2 regions of the Peribacillus sp. FSL K6-5616 genome follow, and region 2 is predicted to be linked to the other one. Evidence: a T-box and tRNA genes for the amino acid it is inferred to sense, from the RefSeq annotation. Region 2 holds a T-box; the other holds one or more tRNA genes.
The links. A T-box is a leader RNA that pairs with one kind of tRNA and senses whether it is charged. The one in region 2 lies ahead of thrS (threonine--tRNA ligase), so its partner is inferred to be a tRNA-Thr.

Region 1 (6,489 bases), 670 kb from region 2:
CTGCGAAGGTAAGCGAATCCCATAAAGCCATTCTCAGTTCGGATTGCAGGCTGCAACTCGCCTGCATGAAGCCGGAATCGCTAGTAATCGCGGATCAGCATGCCGCGGTGAATACGTTCCCGGGCCTTGTACACACCGCCCGTCACACCACGAGAGTTTGTAACACCCGAAGTCGGTGAGGTAACCTTCATGGAGCCAGCCGCCTAAGGTGGGACAGATGATTGGGGTGAAGTCGTAACAAGGTAGCCGTATCGGAAGGTGCGGCTGGATCACCTCCTTTCTAAGGATAATTACGAGAGCGCTTTTGTTTTGTTCAGTTTTGAATGAGTAATTCATTCAAATAGGAAAGACAGTCATCACGATGTGATGGATTCTTTCTGCTTTGTTCCTTGAAAACTAGATAATAGATAGAAGGCAATTAATTTTTTTCAAAGCATCTGTAAGATCTTTTTTAACGGTTAAGTTAGAAAGGGCGCACGGTGGATGCCTTGGCACTAGGAGCCGATGAAGGACGGGACTAACACCGATATGCTTCGGGGAGCTGTAAGTAAGCTTTGATCCGGAGATTTCCGAATGGGGAAACCCACTGTTCGTAATGGAACAGTATCTTTACCTGAATACATAGGGTACTGAAGGCAGACCCGGGGAACTGAAACATCTAAGTACCCGGAGGAAGAGAAAGCAAACGCGATTTCCTGAGTAGCGGCGAGCGAAACGGAATTAGCCCAAACCAAGAGGCTTGCCTCTTGGGGTTGTAGGACACTCAACATGGAGTTACAAAGGAACGGGGTAAATGAAGCGACCTGGAAAGGTCCGTCGAAGAAGGTAAAAACCCTGTAGTTGAAACTTCGTTCCCTCCTGAGTGGATCCTGAGTACGGCGGGACACGAGAAATCCCGTCGGAAGCAGGGAGGACCATCTCCCAAGGCTAAATACTCCCTAGTGACCGATAGTGAACCAGTACCGTGAGGGAAAGGTGAAAAGCACCCCGGAAGGGGAGTGAAATAGATCCTGAAACCGTGTGCCTACAAGTAGTCAAAGCCCGTTAATGGGTAATGGCGTGCCTTTTGTAGAATGAACCGGCGAGTTACGATTTCATGCGAGGTTAAGTTGATGAGACGGAGCCGCAGCGAAAGCGAGTCTGAATAGGGCGAATGAGTATGAGGTCGTAGACCCGAAACCAGGTGATCTACCCATGTCCAGGGTGAAGTTCAGGTAACACTGAATGGAGGCCCGAACCCACGCACGTTGAAAAGTGCGGGGATGAGGTGTGGGTAGCGGAGAAATTCCAATCGAACCTGGAGATAGCTGGTTCTCTCCGAAATAGCTTTAGGGCTAGCCTCAAGATGAGAGTATTGGAGGTAGAGCACTGATTGGACTAGGGGCCCCCAACGGGTTACCGAATTCAGTCAAACTCCGAATGCCAAATACTTATTCTTGGGAGTCAGACTGCGAGTGATAAGATCCGTAGTCGAAAGGGAAACAGCCCAGACCACCAGCTAAGGTCCCAAAGTATACGTTAAGTGGAAAAGGATGTGGAGTTGCTTAGACAACCAGGATGTTGGCTTAGAAGCAGCCACCATTTAAAGAGTGCGTAATAGCTCACTGGTCGAGTGACTCCGCGCCGAAAATGTACCGGGGCTAAACGTATCACCGAAGCTGTGGATTGACACCGTATGGTGTCGATGGTAGGAGAGCGTTCTAAGGGCGTTGAAGTCAGACCGGAAGGACTGGTGGAGCGCTTAGAAGTGAGAATGCCGGTATGAGTAGCGAAAGAAGGGTGAGAATCCCTTCCACCGAATGCCTAAGGTTTCCTGAGGAAGGCTCGTCCGCTCAGGGTTAGTCGGGACCTAAGCCGAGGCCGAAAGGCGTAGGCGATGGACAACAGGTTGATATTCCTGTACCACCTATACATCGTTTGAACGATGGGGGGACGCAGAAGGATAGGGTAAGCGCGCTGTTGGATATGCGCGTCCAAGCAGTTAGGCCGGAAACGAGGCAAATCCCGTTTCCATTAAGGCGGAGCTGTGATGGCGAGGGAAATATAGTACCGAAGTTCCTGATTCCACGCTGCCAAGAAAAGCCTCTAGTGAGATGTAAGGTGCCCGTACCGCAAACCGACACAGGTAGGCGAGGAGAGAATCCTAAGGTGTGCGAGAGAACTCTCGTTAAGGAACTCGGCAAAATGACCCCGTAACTTCGGGAGAAGGGGTGCTTTTTAGGGTGAATAGCCCAGAAAAGCCGCAGTGAATAGGCCCAGGCGACTGTTTAGCAAAAACACAGGTCTCTGCGAAGCCGCAAGGCGAAGTATAGGGGCTGACACCTGCCCGGTGCTGGAAGGTTAAGGGGAGAGGTTAGCGCAAGCGAAGCTTTGAACCGAAGCCCCAGTAAACGGCGGCCGTAACTATAACGGTCCTAAGGTAGCGAAATTCCTTGTCGGGTAAGTTCCGACCCGCACGAAAGGTGTAACGATCTGGGCACTGTCTCAACGAGAGACTCGGTGAAATTATAGTACCTGTGAAGATGCAGGTTACCCGCGACAGGACGGAAAGACCCCGTGGAGCTTTACTGCAGCCTGATATTGAATTTTGGTACAGCTTGTACAGGATAGGTAGGAGCCTGAGAAGCCGGAGCGCCAGCTTCGGTGGAGGCGTTGGTGGGATACTACCCTGGCTGTATTGAAATTCTAACCCGCGCCCCTTATCGGGGTGGGAGACAGTGTCAGGTGGGCAGTTTGACTGGGGCGGTCGCCTCCTAAAGAGTAACGGAGGCGCCCAAAGGTTCCCTCAGAATGGTTGGAAATCATTCGTAGAGTGTAAAGGCACAAGGGAGCTTGACTGCGAGACCTACAAGTCGAGCAGGGACGAAAGTCGGGCTTAGTGATCCGGTGGTTCCGCATGGAAGGGCCATCGCTCAACGGATAAAAGCTACCCCGGGGATAACAGGCTTATCTCCCCCAAGAGTCCACATCGACGGGGAGGTTTGGCACCTCGATGTCGGCTCATCGCATCCTGGGGCTGTAGTCGGTCCCAAGGGTTGGGCTGTTCGCCCATTAAAGCGGTACGCGAGCTGGGTTCAGAACGTCGTGAGACAGTTCGGTCCCTATCCGTCGCGGGCGCAGGAAATTTGAGAGGAGCTGTCCTTAGTACGAGAGGACCGGGATGGACGCACCGCTGGTGTACCAGTTGTCTTGCCAAAGGCATAGCTGGGTAGCTACGTGCGGACGGGATAAGTGCTGAAAGCATCTAAGCATGAAGCCCCCCTCAAGATGAGATTTCCCATGGCGCAAGCTAGTAAGATCCCTGAAAGATGATCAGGTTGATAGGTCAGAGGTGGAAGCATGGTGACATGTGGAGCTGACTGATACTAATAGATCGAGGACTTAACCAACGCTTTTTAAAAAATGAAATACCTTCTTATTATCTAGTTTTGAAGGAATGAAAATTTCTTCTTGCATTTTCTCAAAAAGACGTTATAATAATATATGTCTTGAAAAAATGTTAACATTGTTTGGTGACGATAGCGAAGAGGTCACACCCGTTCCCATTCCGAACACGGCAGTTAAGCTCTTCAGCGCCGATGGTAGTTGGGGGTTTCCCCCTGTGAGAGTAGGACGTCGCCAAGCAGGTTTCATATGGAGGATTAGCTCAGCTGGGAGAGCATCTGCCTTACAAGCAGAGGGTCGGCGGTTCGATCCCGTCATCCTCCACCATTTTACACCTGCCGGTGTAGCTCAACTGGTAGAGCAACTGACTTGTAATCAGTAGGTTGGGGGTTCAAGTCCTCTTGCCGGCACCATTTTTTAAGATAGTACAAGCACGAGCCATTAGCTCAGTTGGTAGAGCATCTGACTTTTAATCAGAGGGTCGAAGGTTCGAATCCTTCATGGCTCACCATTTATATGCGGGTGTGGCGGAATTGGCAGACGCACCAGACTTAGGATCTGGCGCCGCAAGGCGTGGGGGTTCAAGTCCCTTCACCCGCATCTTTCATGCGGAAGTAGTTCAGTGGTAGAATACAACCTTGCCAAGGTTGGGGTCGCGGGTTCGAATCCCGTCTTCCGCTCCACTTTTCGTATGTGCCGGGGTGGCGGAACTGGCAGACGCACAGGACTTAAAATCCTGCGGTAGGTGACTACCGTACCGGTTCGATTCCGGTCCTCGGCACCATCATAAATATGCGCCCGTAGCTCAATTGGATAGAGCATCTGACTACGAATCAGAAGGTTGTAGGTTCGACTCCCGCCGGGCGCACCATGTTTTTATTGCGGGAAGTAGCTCAGCTTGGTAGAGCACTTGGTTTGGGACCAAGGGGTCGCAGGTTCGAATCCTGTCTTCCCGACCACGTGATTTTTAATGAATGGGGCCTTAGCTCAGCTGGGAGAGCGCCTGCCTTGCACGCAGGAGGTCAGCGGTTCGATCCCGCTAGGCTCCACCATTTTTCAATCAGAAACTTATATTATATTGGCGGTGTAGCTCAGCTGGCTAGAGCGTACGGTTCATACCCGTGAGGTCGGGGGTTCGATCCCCTCCGCCGCTACCAATAAATATAAGGACCTTTAGCTCAGCTGGTTAGAGCAGACGGCTCATAACCGTCCGGTCGTAGGTTCGAGTCCTACAAGGTCCACCATATTCATTTTTTTAAGCCGTGGAGGTATACCCAAGTTCGGCTGAAGGGATCGGTCTTGAAAACCGACAGGGGAGTCAAATCCCGCGGGGGTTCGAATCCCTCTACCTCCTCCATTTTTTCTAAAAGCAGCAAGTTGTTTTAAAACAACCTTACATAAAGGATGCGGACGAAACAATATTCACGAAAGCTTGATGCTAATCGTTTCATTATTACCGTCGCGGGGTGGAGCAGTCCGGTAGCTCGTCGGGCTCATAACCCGAAGGTCGCAGGTTCAAATCCTGTCCCCGCAATTATTAGGTCCCGTGGTGTAGCGGTTAACATGCCTGCCTGTCACGCAGGAGATCGCGGGTTCGATTCCCGTCGGGACCGCCATTATTTAAATTGAATACATATGTGGCTCAGTAGCTCAGTCGGTAGAGCAAAGGACTGAAAATCCTTGTGTCGGCGGTTCGATTCCGTCCTGAGCCACCATATCTTACAAAATTACGGCGATTGTGGCGAAGTGGTTAACGCACCTGATTGTGGTTCAGGCATTCGTGGGTTCGATTCCCATCAGTCGCCCCATTTCGCGGGTGTAGTTTAGTGGTAAAACCTCAGCCTTCCAAGCTGATGATGAGGGTTCGATTCCCTTCACCCGCTCCAAATATGGGCCTATAGCTCAGCTGGTTAGAGCGCACGCCTGATAAGCGTGAGGTCGATGGTTCGAGTCCATTTAGGCCCACCATATTCATATTGTTCCGCAGTAGCTCAGTGGTAGAGCATTCGGCTGTTAACCGAACGGTCGTAGGTTCGAGTCCTACCTGCGGAGCCATGGGGAAGTACTCAAGAGGCTGAAGAGGCGCCCCTGCTAAGGGTGTAGGTCGCGCGAGCGGCGCGAGGGTTCAAATCCCTCCTTCTCCGCCAGTTGGCCCGTTGGTCAAGCGGTTAAGACACCGCCCTTTCACGGCGGTAACACGGGTTCGAATCCCGTACGGGTCATAACAAAAAGGGAAGCATACATTCATGTATGCTTCTTTTTTTCATTTGTTTTCCTTGATATAACCATCTTTTTGTTTATAGGGAATGTCTCCAAGTTGGGATTCTATATTTTCTTCTTTCAAGGTATCTTCATATTCCTTTTGCTTTTTGTTCGGTATATCCACTCTCGTTTTTCCTTCGATATCATTTGCGGCATATCCTTCATAGTCTTCAGGAAATCCATCCGTTTCATCCTCGTTTTTATAAAGATCATTGTAATTGTCATGATCCCCGGTATAATCAGATGGCGTTTCTGATGTACCGAATTTGGCCACTTCACCAAAGCTATCTTCTTTAGCCGCCATTTCGACTCCATGACGATTTTCAAAATGATCACCCTTGGATGGAATCAGTATATCCTCTTCCACTGGCCTGTCTTGTGAAAGCGTTCGTTCTGGGGCATGCTCGACACAGTAGAGGGTGCTTGGGATCGCTTCAAGCCTCTCGATGGGGATTTCCTTATTGCAGGTTTTACAATGGCCATACGCCCCTTCTTCCATGGCTTTCAAAGCTTCATCTATTTTCTCGATTTCGGATTGTGCATGCTCATCGAGTGCTTGATTCCGTTCCATCTCGAATAATTCGGTCCCTAGGTCTGCAGGATGATTATCATAGGATGATAATTCACCTACGGATTCCGTCTGGCTTTTATCCAGAACGGATTGTTCATCATTTTGAATTCTATTACATAGCTCATTTTTTTCCTGAAGCAGTTCTTTTTTGAATTTTTGCGTTTGTTGTTTCGTTGCCATATCCAATTCACTCCTTCTAAAGTCCAAATCTCTTTTTATATTGGTAAGGTGGTTGTATTATCTATTACCCGAATCGGAGTATAGGAAAACAA
Region 2 (6,489 bases):
TTCCCGCAGGATTCTCGCACACCCGCTCCAATCAACTATGTTGGAACTCCTTTTGCCTACAGTCTAACCATTCTGTTTAAAAATGGGTTTCCCGCTTTCGGCTTTATAAAAGAATAATATTCCTTTTTTCACATTCCTCTATTATTTGGTCATTCCATACCGAAACTTGAACCTCGCCAATATGTGCTTTCTTCAACAAAAACATGCATAATCTGGATTGCCCTATTCCCCCGCCTATTGAATACGGAAGCTTTCCTTCCAATACGGCCTTATGATAATTGAGTACCTTACGATTTTCGTTTTTGGATAATCTTAATTGTTTTAACAATGACTTTTCATCTACTCGAATGCCCATTGAAGAAACCTCAAAAGCACATTCCAAGAGTGGGTTCCATAAAACGATATCTCCATTTAGATCCCAATCATCATAATCCGGTGAACGTCCATCATGCTTTTCTCCCGAATGTAACGCTCCGCCAATTTTCATAATGAAAATTGCACCATATTTCTTCGCTGTCACGTTCTCTCTTTCCTTCGGAGTAAGATCCGGGTATAAATCCTCCAACTCCTGGGTCGTAATGAAGTGAATGTCCTCAGGTAACACAGGCGTAAGCAGATGATGGAATTCAAACATATAACGTTCGGTCGATTTAATGGCACTATATATTTTTTTCACTTCGGATATTAATGTATCCACGTTACGTTGTTCTTTCGTTATGACTTTCTCCCAGTCCCATTGATCCACAAATAACGAGTGTAAATTATCCAGTTTTTCATCACGTCTTATTGCATTCATATTTGTGTAAATGCCTTCATCACAAGCCAAACCATACCTTGAAAGAGTGATTCTTTTCCACTTTGCCAAAGATTGAACCACTTCTATATGTTTATTCTTAATATCCAGAGCATCAAAGGTAAGAATCCGCTCCACACCATTTAAATTGTCATTGATACCATTACCTTCATGTAAAACGAAAGGGGCTGATACTTTAATAAGGTTTAACGCATTTGAAAGTCCTTCTTCAAAATGATCCTTCATTTCATTTATTGCAATATCAGTATGCATGATATCAAGAATTGTTTTATATTTATTCGGCATTGATAATTCAGGCATAATTCTCCTCCAATTCCGCTTTGAATAGCGCATGCACTAAAATAGGCGTTTTCCATTTGACTAAATTACATTATGAAGGAGTTTTCTGTGTTGTTACAAAAATACCAGGTCAGACAAGGCGGACTAAACTTAAAAAATAGGACTAAAAAGGTGGTACAAGTCCAAATGTTTGAATACATTCAAATAAGCGAAGATGTATAAACGATGAGGTGATGAATTGGGTGTTTTTTTCAGCTTTGTATTATTAGGTTTATCACTGGCGGCTCCTATCGGTCCCATAAACGCTGCTCAATTGGACAAAGGAATCAAGAAGGGTTTTTGGCATGCCTGGGTATTTGGCTGGGGTGCCATTTTAGCGGATTTTGTTTTTATAGCCCTCGTCTTTTTCGGTGTCGTCCACTTTTTGGACAACTCCTTCATGAAGACATTTTTATGGCTTTTTGGATTTTTCGTCCTGACCTATACCGGAATCGAAAGTCTGCTAAGTGCAGGCAAGATTGAAGTGAATGCACGAAAAGCGAAAGATTCCCTTTTTTCTTCATTCCTGACAGGATTCATCATGTCCCTTTCGAATCCCTTATCCATATTGTTTTGGCTGGGGATTTACGGATCCATTCTCGCAAACTCCGCTTCCAAATATGATATGGATGATTTACTTTTGTACAGCTCAGGAATCCTTATCGGCCTCTTAACCTGGGATTTCATAATGGCCATCATCGCCAGCACCTTCAGACGCTTTTTATCCAAACCCATTCTAATGGGCATCTCGATCATTTCGGGGATATCCCTTATAGGGATCGGCCTATACTTTGCCATCCAGGCAGCCAAGGTTTTATTTACATAAGAAGTCGAGCATTAACTCGTGAATTTGAATAAATTTTCATATAAAATAAGTCGCCTATTTTATTATCCTTCTTTGTCCATGTCGGACACTTAACCCTCATTGTTCATAGCCTGTAAGGGTAAACACAAAGGGAGGATTTCTTGAATGTATAATTACGGCTATTACCCTTATAAAGTTCCATATTATACTGCTCCATATTATTACGATAATTCTTTTGCTAATTTGCCTTATTATGATGACAGGCTGCCAGTACAAACACTGGTTCCAGTAGCCACTATTTAGAGCCATTTAAACGCAGGCCGGCAAGGTCATTGCTTCAGAGGTTTTTGGGGTAACACCCAGCACACCTTTATTTTAATGGGGATAAATAATACTAACTGGAATGGTACAGATACTCGAAGATGGCATACCAAATGAGGTACATCATACAGATATAGTTGGATTACAATACCTAGGATTAACCTGCCCTGCCGATGGCAGCGGACAGGGTGCGGTCAAGGCGGTGGACAAGGCGGCCCGGGGGGTAACTGTTTTCAGCAGTTCATTCCGGGTGTTGGCTGGGTATGGATTTGTAGATAAAAAGAAACAGCCGATTTATTCGGCTGTCATTTTTTTATTCCATTTACTCGTGAGTTTCAGGCTTTTACTCGTGAGTTTCTCGCTTTTACTCGTGAGTTCCGGCCTTTTACTCGTGAGTTTCTCGCTTTTACTCGTGAATTTCTCGCTTTTACTCGTGAATTCCGGCCTTTTACTCGTGATTTTCTCGCTTTTACTCGTGAATTGCTCTTTACTCGTGATTTTCTCGCTTTTACTCGTGAATTCCGGCCTTTTACTAGTGAGTTCCAATTTAAGCTGCTTTCTTGTTAGATGCTGCGTTCTTTTATTTGCTGGACCATTTTCTTGATGAATGTTTCTATCGCGACATTTTCAACTTCTTGTTCCCCGTATTTCCGGACATTTACTTCATTTTCTTTTTCTTCTTTATCTCCGAGGACCAGCATATATGGGATTTTCCCCATCTGTGCTTCCCTGACTTTATACCCCAGCTTTTCATTCCGATCATCGATTTTCACTCTTATGCCTTGATTCTTCAGTGCTTTTTGAACCTGTAAACAATAATCCAGATGAACTTGTGAGACAGGGATGATCTGTACTTGCACCGGGGCGAGCCATACTGGGAAAGCACCGCCAAAATGTTCTATGAGGATTCCAAAAAATCGATCGATCGATCCAAAGATGGCACGATGAATGACGACCGGACGGACTTTTTCATTATTTTCATCGATGTAAGTCAGATCAAATTTGTCGGGCATTTGAAAATCAAGTTGGATTGTTGCACATTGGTGGCTTCGTTTTAATGCATCTTTAATATGAAAATCAATTTTCGGTCCATAAAATGCCCCGTCCCCTTCATTTACTTGATATTGTATCCCGATGCTTTCCAGAACATTTTTCAGGGCTGTTTCAGAAGCTTCCCAAAGGGATTCATCGCCCATTGAATCCTCCGGACGAGTCGAGAGCTCCACGGAATACTCGAATCCAAAAGTGCGATACACCTTATCGATCAGATGAAACACTTGTTTAATTTCACTTTCGATTTGATCCTGCCGTACATAGATGTGGGCATCATCCTGACAAAATGTACGGACACGCAGCATCCCGTTCAATGCACCGCTATATTCATGCCGGTGGACTTGACCGAATTCGGCCATCCGGATGGGTAAATCCCTGTAAGAATAAAGACTGTTTTTGAATATAAGCATATGACCCGGACAGTTCATTGGCTTCATCGCGAATTTTGTTTGATCCACCTCAGTGAAGTACATATTCTCGTGATAATGATCCCAGTGGCCCGATTGTTCCCATAACCGCTGGTTCATCATGAAAGGAGTCCGAACTTCGTCGTAATCAGCTTCAGTCTGAATCTCCCGCGAGAAATTCTCCAATTCATTTCTAACGATTTGTCCTTTCGGTAAATAAAATGGCATTCCAGGGGCTTCCTCCGAAAACATGAATAACTCCAACTGCTTCCCTAATTTACGGTGATCGCGTTTGGCCGCTTCTTCCAGGAATTTAAAATGATCCTGTAAATCCTTGTTCTTTCGAAAAGCCACGCCATACACCCTTTGGAGAACTTCATTTTGATTGTCTCCCCGCCAATAGGCACCAGATACACGAGTCAATCTGAATGATTTTACAAATGATGTGGATGGAAGGTGCGGCCCTCTGCAAAGATCGATGAATTCCCCCTGTTGATAGAGCGTTAATTTTTCACCATTGGGGATGTTCTTGGCTATATCCAACTTGAATGACTCCCCTCTGCCCTCGAATAACTTCACAGCTTCTTCATATGACACTTCGATCCTTTTAATCTCCAGATTTTCACTTATGATATGTTCCATCTCTTTTTCAATGGCTTGCAGATCTTCTGAGCTCAAAGGATGGTCTAACTTAAAGTCATAGTAAAAACCGTCTTCCACGACTGGTCCCATCCCTAATTCCACATTTTTGTATAATCTTTTTACAGCCTGTGCCAAAACATGCGCCACTGTATGCCGTAATACTTGTAATCCTTCATCCGAATCGAGAGTCAAGATCGACAGTTCGCCATCCTTATTAAGCTTGTGACTTAGATCAACCAGTTGCTTATCCAGTTTTCCAACTACTGCCTTTTTCCTTAAACTTGAGCTGATTGAGCTTGCCACACTTTCCACTGTGATCCCTTGCGGATACTCCTTTTGCTGCCCATCCGGGAATTGTACTTTAATCATTTTTTCACCCATCACATAAACACCCCTTTTTAATAATAAAAAAACGCACACATCCCTATGCAAGGGACGAGTGCGTTTACCCGTGGTTCCACCCAATTTCCCATAAGCAAAAAACACTCATGGCTCTGGAGCTTGTAACGCAGCTTAGACGATATCAGTTACTTTTTGTTCACCGATATAGCTCAAAGGCGGTAAATCAGTTTCCTAAGCCAGGAAGTTCGCAGCTGCCTCCCTCTCTGCAGACCGTAAAAATGATTCATGTCCTTATCATCGCCATATTTTTATATAGAAAAAAACGCACACATCCCTATGCAAGGGACGAGTGCGTTTACCCGTGGTTCCACCCAATTTCCCATAAGCAAAAAGCACTCATGGCTCTGGTGCTTGTAACGCAGCTTAGACGATATCGGTTACTTTTGTTCACCGATATAGCTCAAAGGCGGTAAATCAGTTTCCTAAGCCAGGAAGTTCGCAGCTACCCTTCCCTCTCTGCAGACCGTAAAAATGATTCATGTCCTTATCATGGCAATAATTATAATAATAAAAAACGCACCCATCCCTATGTAAGGGACGAGTGCGTTTACCCGTGATTCCACCCAATTTCCCATAAGCAAAAAACACTCATGGCTCTGGAGCTGTAACGCAGCTTAGACGATATCAGTTACTCTTGTTCACCGATATGGCTCAAAGGCGGTAAATCAGTTTCCTAAGCCAGGAAGTTCGCAGCTGCCCTTCCCTCTCTGCAGACCGTAAAAATGATTCATGTCCTTATCAATGCTTCTAAAATTTTATATTGTTATATATATTACAATATATTCCCATAAGTGACAACCTCAATTTTTTTCATTTCATCACCAACACCAAATTGGTATAATTAGTAAAAAAGGAGTCTCTATGAAACGTTTAAGCAATTGGTCAATCGTATTTGCAGTGATTGGTATCCTATCATTTTCCTGTTCCCTAGCTTTTTCAAAAGCGTCCGAGCTGCTTATGATTTCAGGATTCGGTGCGTTGCTAATTGGTTTGTTATGCAGCTTAGGGGCCATGTATAAAAATGAAAGAGGAATGTCGAAATTTTTGGCTGTGGCTGCATTCTTTCTTTTTAGTTTCATTCTCGTTTGGAATGAACCATTTCAAATTGTCAGGCTCTTGACCTGGATGAAAAATTAAATGAAAAAAACCCGTTCACCATGACGGGTTTTTTCATTGATTCATTCTTCATCGGTTATCCTTCGGCTTGAATTCTTTATTCCAAGCCATAGCGTAAGTCCAGTGGTCCAGAGTATTAGCGCGCATCCAAAGCCGAGCAATGATAACGGTGCAAGGATTTGATGCTCCCCAACCATGACGGTATCTGGCACTATCAGCCATGTAATAAGCGCCAATAAACAGAGAAGCACACCTGTTGCATAATAAACCTTGATTTGGAAAAGTGACGCCAATGGTAAAAAATGAATCCCTACAATAATGGCGATGACTCCCGGTATAAGATCGGTCTGATTGATCAAGTTACAGATGGCAATGGCAATCCCAATCAGTAAACCTTCGGCAATGAAGACCATATTAAACAAAAATCCGATACGCTTAAGACGTCTTGCCCCATCATCTGAAACTTGATTGGACATTTTTTGTGATGCATGTATTAATGAAATGCCAACGATAACCATGATGATTCCCACGAATATGGCTGCGAGTTCCACGTAGGGAAACCCCCACCCCTGCAATCCCATTACACCGGTACCCGCCCACAGTGTTCCGAA

Region 1: it encodes a tRNA-Thr, which carries the amino acid that the T-box ahead of thrS (threonine--tRNA ligase) is inferred to sense. The anticodon was not compared.

What each region holds. Positions count from the first base shown of each region.
Region 1 is NZ_JBBOYT010000001.1:4,454,817-4,461,305, reverse strand. Features, by position in the region: rRNA gene MHB45_RS21690 (16S ribosomal RNA) at 1-280, shown strand, start outside; rRNA gene MHB45_RS21685 (23S ribosomal RNA) at 457-3,389, shown strand; rRNA gene rrf (5S ribosomal RNA) at 3,509-3,624, shown strand; tRNA gene MHB45_RS21675 (tRNA-Val) at 3,636-3,711, shown strand; tRNA gene MHB45_RS21670 (tRNA-Thr) at 3,722-3,797, shown strand; tRNA gene MHB45_RS21665 (tRNA-Lys) at 3,820-3,895, shown strand; tRNA gene MHB45_RS21660 (tRNA-Leu) at 3,903-3,984, shown strand; tRNA gene MHB45_RS21655 (tRNA-Gly) at 3,993-4,067, shown strand; tRNA gene MHB45_RS21650 (tRNA-Leu) at 4,080-4,168, shown strand; tRNA gene MHB45_RS21645 (tRNA-Arg) at 4,179-4,255, shown strand; tRNA gene MHB45_RS21640 (tRNA-Pro) at 4,267-4,343, shown strand; tRNA gene MHB45_RS21635 (tRNA-Ala) at 4,361-4,436, shown strand; tRNA gene MHB45_RS21630 (tRNA-Met) at 4,465-4,541, shown strand; tRNA gene MHB45_RS21625 (tRNA-Ile) at 4,552-4,628, shown strand; tRNA gene MHB45_RS21620 (tRNA-Ser) at 4,649-4,741, shown strand; tRNA gene MHB45_RS21615 (tRNA-Met) at 4,845-4,918, shown strand; tRNA gene MHB45_RS21610 (tRNA-Asp) at 4,925-5,000, shown strand; tRNA gene MHB45_RS21605 (tRNA-Phe) at 5,024-5,099, shown strand; tRNA gene MHB45_RS21600 (tRNA-His) at 5,117-5,192, shown strand; tRNA gene MHB45_RS21595 (tRNA-Gly) at 5,197-5,270, shown strand; tRNA gene MHB45_RS21590 (tRNA-Ile) at 5,276-5,352, shown strand; tRNA gene MHB45_RS21585 (tRNA-Asn) at 5,365-5,439, shown strand; tRNA gene MHB45_RS21580 (tRNA-Ser) at 5,441-5,531, shown strand; tRNA gene MHB45_RS21575 (tRNA-Glu) at 5,535-5,606, shown strand; gene MHB45_RS21570 (TraR/DksA C4-type zinc finger protein) at 5,648-6,397, opposite strand.
Region 2 is NZ_JBBOYT010000001.1:3,783,446-3,789,934, forward strand. Features, by position in the region: gene asnA (aspartate--ammonia ligase) at 104-1,099, opposite strand; gene MHB45_RS18210 (LysE family transporter) at 1,332-1,958, shown strand; gene MHB45_RS18215 (hypothetical protein) at 2,341-2,862, shown strand; gene thrS (threonine--tRNA ligase) at 2,822-4,729, opposite strand; T-box leader at 4,789-5,009, opposite strand; T-box leader at 5,041-5,262, opposite strand; T-box leader at 5,293-5,513, opposite strand; gene MHB45_RS18225 (hypothetical protein) at 5,624-5,899, shown strand; gene MHB45_RS18230 (DUF7010 family protein) at 5,941-6,489, opposite strand, start outside.